2 regions of the Exiguobacterium sp. UBA6309 genome follow, and region 1 is predicted to be linked to the other one. Evidence: riboswitches for the same ligand, from Rfam matches in the RefSeq annotation. Region 1 holds a riboswitch; the other holds the start of a gene.
The links. Region 1 has a riboswitch for S-adenosylmethionine ahead of B3M90_RS13540 (methionine ABC transporter ATP-binding protein). Riboswitches for the same ligand answer to the same signal wherever they lie in the genome.
Positions count from the first base shown of each region.

Region 2: another riboswitch for S-adenosylmethionine. It lies ahead of msrA (peptide-methionine (S)-S-oxide reductase MsrA); the one in region 1 lies ahead of B3M90_RS13540 (methionine ABC transporter ATP-binding protein).

Region 1 covers NZ_DJTL01000038.1:67,785-72,212, forward strand. Annotated here, with positions in the region: gene B3M90_RS13530 (alpha-glucosidase) at 1-457, opposite strand, end outside; gene B3M90_RS13535 (aminotransferase class I/II-fold pyridoxal phosphate-dependent enzyme) at 606-1,793, shown strand; SAM riboswitch class I at 1,856-1,960, shown strand; gene B3M90_RS13540 (methionine ABC transporter ATP-binding protein) at 2,044-3,057, shown strand; gene B3M90_RS13545 (methionine ABC transporter permease) at 3,047-3,712, shown strand; gene B3M90_RS13550 (MetQ/NlpA family ABC transporter substrate-binding protein) at 3,740-4,428, shown strand, end outside.
Region 2 covers NZ_DJTL01000012.1:36,748-41,175, reverse strand. Annotated here, with positions in the region: gene B3M90_RS03495 (DMT family transporter) at 1-106, shown strand, start outside; gene B3M90_RS03490 (Crp/Fnr family transcriptional regulator) at 122-790, shown strand; gene B3M90_RS03485 (DMT family transporter) at 803-1,285, shown strand; gene msrA (peptide-methionine (S)-S-oxide reductase MsrA) at 1,362-1,892, opposite strand; SAM riboswitch class I at 1,987-2,090, opposite strand; gene B3M90_RS03475 (M20 metallopeptidase family protein) at 2,153-3,331, opposite strand; gene B3M90_RS03470 (putative quinol monooxygenase) at 3,409-3,702, shown strand; gene B3M90_RS03465 (C40 family peptidase) at 3,758-4,428, opposite strand, start outside.

The sequences.
Region 1 (4,428 bases):
CTTCACTCCACGTCCACGGGCTCGGCGCAAAGTAAGACCGCCAATTGTTCGGGGGCGTCTCTTTCGTTCCATCTTTCCAGATGTACCAATCATCCTTGTCGTGGATTCGGTCCCGCGACTGACGGAACCAGTCATGCTGGTCACTCGTATGATTGACGACCAAATCAAGAATTATCTTTAAGCCGCGTGCATGAGCCGCTGTGATCAACTCTTGTAGATCGCCCATCGTCCCCGCCTTGTCCATGATCGTGTAATAATCGGCAATATCATAGCCATTATCGATGTCTGGAGAACGGTAACATGGATTTAACCAGACGATATCGACACCAAGCGATGCGATGTAATCTAGCTTGTCGATGACACCTCGCAAATCACCGATGCCGTCCCCATTCGAATCCTTAAAACTGCGCCAATAGACTTGATAGACGACTGCTTCTTTCCAGCTAGCTCGCTTCATCTCCTCACTCCTCTCCCTACTCTCTATTCCCGCTCCACATATCTGTACCTGTTTATTGGACGATTTTTTTGAATTTCAAAAAAGTTCTTTTCTTTTGACTGAATATTCGTTATCCTTGACGACAATACTACGAAGGAGGCACACATCCATGAAACATTTCGCTCCATCCATCGCCATCGATCGGCTTCCTGCTCCCGTTTTCGCTGAACTTGCGAACCGGATCGGTGCTGTGAAAGCTGCCGGACATGATGTCATTACCCTTGGTCAAGGAACACCCGATCAAACGACGCCCGTACATATTCTCGACGCCTTGAAACAGGCGATCGATGAGCCAACAAACCTTCAATATCCACCATTTCGTGGACATGATTTTCTAAAGCAAGCCGTCGCGAGCTTTTATGCGAACGAATTCGGCGTCACGATCGATCCGGCAACCGAGGTCGCAATTCTTCTCGGTAGTAAAGCCGGAATCGTCGCCTTACCACAAACGATCGTCAATCCTGGAGAAGGTGTCATCGTCCCGGATCCGGGGTACCCGGATTACCTGTCTGGAGCAGCACTTGCTGGTGCTTACCCGATTACACTTCCATTGCTTGAGAAAAATAACTTCCTGCCGGATTACGATTTACTTGATACGACAGATGTCGAGCGCGCCCGGATGTTGTTCTTCAATTACCCGAGTAATCCGACAGGTGCGACAGCGACAGCAGAAGCCTTCGAACAGACCGTTGCCTTCGCGGATGCCCATGATATTTGTGTCGTCCATGATTTAGCCTACGGCGGCATCAGCTTTGATGGTCCCACACGAAGCTTCTTGCAGACGGAAGGGGCGAAGGAGGTCGGAATCGAGTTGTTCTCACTCTCGAAACGCTTCAACATGTCTGGCTTCCGAATCGCTTTCGCGATCGGAAATCCGTCCGTCATCTCAAGCATCGAGACGTATCAGGAACATCTCTACGTCAGTGCCTTCACACCGATCCAACATGCAGCGACCGTTGCCCTGACGAGTGACCAAACATGTGTCCGTGAGTTAAGTAGCTTATACGAAACACGACGTAATGCCTTGTTCGCTAAACTCGATGCAATCGGTTGGAGCGGACCACGACCGGGCGGTTCCTTCTTCGTCTGGCTTCCGGTGCCTGAAGGATACACGTCCCAAAGCTTCACGGATCATCTGCTTGACGAAGCACACGTCGCCGTTACCCCTGGATCATTCTTCGGCGAATACGGCGAAGGCTACGTACGGATCAGCTTAATTGCTGACGTCGAACGGCTAGAGGAGGCCGTCGACCGAATTGGAACGCTCAACCTGTTCCGGACACCTGTTGCAGAATAATTCTGAAAAAACATTTGACAGATGGGAATCATTTCCGTTAAAGTAAATCCCAACAGCATAACTACTTATCGAGAGCGACCGAGGGATTAGGCCCAACGACGTCCGGCAACCACCTATCAGGAACGGTGCCACATCCTACAGAATGGATTCATTCTGAGAGATAAGTTACGAAATCTTACACTTTCGTCGCTTTTTCTGGTTGCTCTGCTACTAGGAAAAAGCGACTTTTTTTGTATGAGGAGATGAGCAGATGATTGAATTCAAACAGATTACGAAACGGTTCGTCCGAGACCGGACCCCGATTTTTGCATTACGAGATGTCGATTTGACGATTCAAAAAGGAGAAATCTTTGGGATCATCGGTGAATCCGGTGCCGGTAAGAGTACGTTGCTTCGTCTGATCAACGGTCTCGAGCATCCGACACAAGGAACGGTAAAGGTCGACGGTGTCTCGCTCGGCGGGATGTCAAAAGCAGATTTGCGTCAACTTCGCTTGCGGACAGGAATGATCTTTCAGCATTTCCAATTGATCCAGTCGCGTAATGTCGCAGATAACATTGCTTTTGCACTGAAGGCTGCCGGCGTCAAACGAGCAGATTTTCCGGAACGGATCCGTGAACTCGTCTCGCTCGTCGGACTCGAAGGATTCGAGACGAACTTCCCGAGTCAGTTGAGCGGCGGACAGAAACAGCGCGTCGGGATTGCCCGGGCACTCGCGAATGATCCAACCGTCTTGTTATGTGACGAAGCGACCTCTGCCCTTGATCCGGTCACGACGCTGCAGATTTTAGATTTGTTGAAAGATTTGAATGAACGACTCGGATTGACGATCGTCCTCATCACGCATGAGATCGATGTCGTCAAACAGATTTGCCATCGTGTCGCGGTCATGTCTCAAGGGGAAGTCGTCGAAGTTGCCTCTACATACGATTTGTTCAGTCAAGCCAAACATCCGGTGACACAACATTACGTCGACACGGCACTCCAGATCGAGCTACCGGAACGCATCTTGCAAGCGACACCGGGAAAGATCATCCGCCTACAGTTCACGGGCGAGAAGACCGGTGAAAGTACGTTGTCGGAAGCCATCCGTCGATACGATATCTCGGTCAGCATCCTGCACGGAAAAGTCGATTACATCCAAGACGTCGCTTTTGGTGTCCTAATCGTCAGCTTGACGGGATCCTCCGATCAAATCGCACCTGCCCTCGACTGGCTCGCGACGGAACTTCATACACTCGAGGTGATTCAGGATGTGGCTTGATCGTATTCAAACGATGTTACCTGAGCTCTTGAAGGCGCTCGGTGAGACGGCGTGGATGGTCGGAATTTCACTTGCCTTCGCATTGGTCGTCGGAATTCCGCTCGGGATTCTCTTGTTCGTCACCGACCGCGGATTATTTTTTCAAAACCTTGCCGTCCGCCGTGTTCTTGACTTCGTCGTCAACATCGTCCGGTCCTTGCCGTTCATCATCTTGCTTGTTGCCCTCATTCCATTAACGAAATTTTTGCTTGATAATACGATTGGTCCAACAGCAGCATCCGTCAGCCTCAGTGTCGCAGCGATTCCGTTTCTCGCACGACTCGTCGAAACATCACTGCGTGAGATTCCACCTGGTTTGATCGAAGCAGCGGAAGCGTGCGGTGCGAAACCATTACGGATCATCGTCAGTATCCTTTTACCAGAAGCACTCCCTGGCATCATTCAGGGCATCACGCTAACGACGATCAGTTTGATCGGCTTCTCGGCGATGGCTGGGATCGTCGGCGGCGGAGGTGTCGGTGACCTCGCGATCCGCTTCGGCTATTATCGCTATGATAATCTCATCATGATCGTGACGATCGTCGTCCTCATCGTCATCGTCCAGAGCATTCAAGCACTTGGGAATCAACTGGCGCGAAAAACAGATAAACGCTAATCATACATACAAAGGGAGAGTGGAATCATGAAAAAACGATACGCCTTTTTAGCAACAGCCTTACTCGGTGCAGGAGTCCTCGCAGGATGTGGAGACAGCAGCGCTGATGAAAAAGACAAGACGATCAAGATCGGGGCGACAAGCGGTCCTTATAGCGATATGGTCAAACAAGCGATTCAACCACAACTTGAAAAGAAAGGCTACAAAGTCGAAATCGTCGAGTTCAGTGATTATATCCAACCGAACATCGCGCTCGGTAGCGGCAATATCGACGCTAACTTATTCCAACACTCGATTTACCTGAAGACATTCTCTAAAGAAAAAAATCTCGACCTAAAAGGACTCATCACCGTTCCGACGGCACCGATGGGACTATATAGTAAGACGGCGAAGACACTTGACGACGTCAAGACGGGCGCTGAAGTCGCGACGCCGAATGATCCGACGAACCAAGCGCGGGCGTTGAACCTCTTGGCAGAACAAGGCTGGATCGAACTGAAGCCAGATGTCGATCCACTGACCGTCTCAGAGAAAGATATCGTCAAAAATCCGAAGAAACTCGTCATCAAGCCGCTTGAAGCAGCGCAACTGCCACGTGCCATCGAAAGCGTTGATGTCTCAGCAGTTCCAGGGAACTTCGCGCTTGCTGCGAAATTCGATTTACTCGATGCGTTAGCACTCGAGACGATGGACGAGCAATACCGGAACCTCATTGC
Region 2 (4,428 bases), on a different contig from region 1:
TGATTTAAAAGGATGGTTCGGTGTCTTAAAAAAACAAGGAAATCGTGGTCAGTGGGTTGGTGTGGGTCTCATGCTTGCAGGAGTTGCGATTTTCTCACTTGCCTAAAGGGAGGGAACGAACATGGAAACCGTCATCCAACAATATGGACTGGATACGATTTTAACGAAAGAGACGCGCGCTTGGTTGCGTGAAGAAACCTTCCGAAAAGGAGAACTCCTCTGTACGACCGGTGCGACAATCGACCGGATGTACTTCATCGTCGCAGGCAAGGTCAAGATTTCTGCTGCTTCATCAGAAGGAAAACAACGGATTTTACGATTCAAAACACCACTGACAGTGATTGGTGACGCCGAGTTCATCAATGAACGAGAAGTGTTGAATACAGTTGAGGCGGTGACCGATGTCGATGTGTTGAGCGTGCCGTATACGATTTTACGCGAGCACAATACGACGAATGTCTTTCTGCAATTTTTACTAAGAACAATTACAGCGAAGTGGTATGCCGATTCGAAATCAGCGTCGCACCACGTACTCTATACGGTCGAGGAGCGATTTGCAGGCTACTTATTATCGATTGCGTCCGAAGCTAGTGACAGTTTGTTTTATCAGGAGATGCGGACGTCGAATCTACATGACGTCGCTGACTGGCTTGGAACAAGTTATCGTCATCTCAACCGGATCATCACGAAGTTGTGTGAGGAAGAGATTCTTGTTCGACGACGTGGCAAGATCATCATCGTCGATTTGGAACGGATTCGCGAGAAAGCGAACGGTAACAGCTATGAGTAAGGAGGAACGAACATGATAATAGGCATTGTGTGTGCCGTATTGGCTGGAATGTTAATCAGTTTGCAGACGGTATTGAATGCTCGGATGAGTAATGCATTCGGCGCATGGGCAACGACGACGCTGGTTTTCTTCGTCGGCTTCATCGGAGCAAGCATCACGTATGTCCTGTTTCGTGGTGGAACGATCGGACAGATTCAAAACGTGTCACCACTCTACTGGTTCGGTGGACTCGTGGGTGTCGGTGTCGTCTTTTGTGTCATGCGCGGGATTCAATTGCTTGGTCCGTCCGTCGCGATTTCTGTCGTGTTGATTTCGCAGTTGAGCTTTGCCCTTGCTGTTGATACGTTCGGTTGGTTCGGTTTGCCACAAATCGACTTATCGTTTGGTCAGCTCATCGGTCTCGCTGTCATGGTGTGTGGCATCTTCGTCTTGAAACGGTATCAAGTCGTGGCACCGGAACAACAGGCAAAGGATCAAGTAGAACGTGTTTCATGACTTACTTTTTCCATAACAATGAAACAGGTCAGCAAACCAACGTTTACTGACCTGTTTTTATATACATTTTTTTGAATCAGACCGTCGTCGTATCTTTCCATTCCTGTTCGATGAAAGCATCGCGACCAGAAGCAGCACGATCTTTTTTATAGTGTTCTGGATTTTTCTTATGGAAGTCTTGGTGGTACTCTTCCGCCGGATAAAATTCAGAAGCAGCATCGATCCGCGTCACGATTGGCTGTTTGAAACGGTTGCTTGCAGCAAGAGCGTCACGAGAAGTAATCGCAGCTTCATGCTGCGCATCCGTATGATAGAAGATTGCTGGCGCGTACTGCGTGCCGCGATCTTGGAATTGACCTTCTGCATCCGTCGGATCCGTTTGTGGCCAGTAGAGTTCGAGCAGACGCTCGTACGGGAACAGGCTCGGGTCAAACGTGATTTGGACGACTTCGAGATGTCCCGTCGTTCCTGTCTTGACTTGCTCGTATGTCGGATTGTCGACGTGTCCGCCCATGTAACCTGATACGATTCCCTCGATTCCTGGTAATTCTTCAAACGGTGTCACCATGCACCAAAAACATCCACCTGCAAATGTTGCTTTTTCCATCTGTCTCTTCCTCTCCGTGGGAAATCCCCATTGTATGTCTGACAGCGAGAAAACGAAAACGACTCCTTCGCTTGGTTGCAAAAGGAGTCGCCGCTTTTTATCAACCAAAGCTTTCGCTTTGCTGGTCGTAGCACCTTGCTATGCGCAGGTTGCTGGGACGTCATCGATCCAGATCTCTCGGTCCACTCTTGATAAGGGTATATGAAGTTGATGTCATTCGTTATCATTGTTGTGATGATACCATTCACACAGAAATAAAGTCAATCCTTAGGTTTCAAGGCACGTAAAACCGTCGCTCCGAGTGTCTTCGCACCAATCAACAACGCCTGTTCGTTGATTTCGTACTGCGGATGATGCTGTGGATAGTTGACGCGACCGTCCGTATATCCGGAGCCAGTAAAGAAATAACTTCCCGGGACATGTGTTAGATAATGCGCGAAGTCATCCGCAGCCATCATTGGTGTGAGTGCCCGGACGGATGCTTCCGGTAAGAAAGAAGCGGCTTCCTGAACAAGTTTTGTCTCGTCCGGATGATTCCAGAGTGCTGGATAACCAGTCGTGAAGTCGATTGAATAGGTAGCACCGATGCCGGCACATGTCGTTTTGGCGACAAGATCGACTTCTTGCCGGAGCTGATGCCGCAATGTCTCATTGAACGTCCGAATTTCACCGACGATGCGTGCTTCACCCGTGACGATGTTCGGAGCCGTTCCCGCATGGAAAGAACCAATTGCAAGAACAGCAGGCTCAAACGGATCGACCCGTCGACTGACGAGATGCTGTAAGTTGCAGACGAGCTGCGCTCCAGCGACGAGCGCATCTTTTGTTTTATGTGGTGCTTGGGCATGCCCGCCTTGACCGTGGACGATGATTTCGAATTCGTCGATCGCACATAATGTATGTCCTTCCCGAAACCCAATCGTACCAACCGGTAAATCATTTTCGAGATGTGTCGCAAAAATCGCATCGACACCTTCGAGGACACCGGCTTCAATCATTTGAATTGCTCCACCGGGAAAGACCTCTTCACCATGCTGGTGAATGATTCGAATCGTTCCTTGCAATTGATCACGTAACGGATAGAGCGTAGCAGCCAGGGCCATCACCATTGCCGTGTGACCATCATGCCCGCAAGCATGCATGATACCAGGATGGATCGACCGGAAAGCAAGCGTTGTCTCTTCCTGAAGTGGTAATGCGTCAAAATCTGCGCGGACAGCAATCGTCGGACCAGGTTGTTTACCTTCAATCGTCGCGACGACCCCACGATCTCCAACGGCTGTTTGATGAGGAATGCCTCGTTCTGTGTAAAAGGTAGCAATCCGTTCTGGTGTGCGGACTTCTTGGAAGGACAGTTCCGGATGCCGGTGGAAATCACGACGTAACGCGATCATCGTGGGTTCAAATTGTTCAAGTGCTTCAAAAAGTTGAGTTTGCATCTTCAAGCTCCTTTGACGTGTGTCTTTTCGTGAAAATGGGTACATATACAGGTAATCACGAAAGGGGATAATGAAACATGGGAGAAATCGTCGTCAACGCTGTACTTACAATCAAAGCAGGACTCGCGGATCAAGTTTTCCCGATTCTACAAACGGTCTATCATGCCTCACAAAAAGAAGAAGGATGCTTACGTTATTCCTTGCACCAATCGATCGAGGATGAGCATCAATTCATGCTGTATGAAGTGTATCGGGACGAAGAAGCGCTTGAAGCGCATATCGCATCCGACCACTATAAAGCCTATCGTGAACAGATCGAATTATACTTGATGGACCGACAAGTGGCGAAATACGTCGAGATGACTTTCTGACGTGTTGCGATAAGAAGAGACGAACCCGTCGAAACCGACGGATTCGTCTTTTTTATTACATCGATTTAAAGCCGAGGAAATGCTCCTGCCAACGCGGTTCATAGATTGAATTGATTTGCAGCTGTGAACCACCCGCATGGATGAAGTGTTCGTTATCGAGCATGATTCCAATATGCGATGGACCGTCTGTATAGGTGTTCTGGAAGAAGACGATATCTGAGCGTTTACCACTTGAGATGCTCGTCCGGCGATTCGTAAAGAAAGCACCGTACCAGTAGCCACGAACGTTCGTCCGACCACCGTATTTTCCAGCCTTGTTCGTCGCGTAGTGAATCAAACCGGAACAGTCAAAACCACCATTCACGGCATCTTGCGAACCCCATGTGTATGGTGTGCCGATATGTTGGACTGCTGCTTGGATCAGCTTTTCACCACGCGTATTCGTATTATTCTTTTTAACGACCCGTTTATCGGACGTGATCGTCACAGCGGATACAGGAAGATAAACAGGTGTCCAGCCTGACTGGATGACATAGAAGTTTCCGACTCGATGACGCGGATAAACCCGTTTGCCTTGTTCAACGAGTCCGCTACCTTTTGGACTTGTTGGACTCGCAAAGAACGACGTCGTCTGTTTGACCGTATAGATTTTCGCCCGGTCGATCGCTTTTTGTGTCAGTTTCATATCGGGTTTGCTCGTGCTGATATAAGGGTTGAGGACGTAAC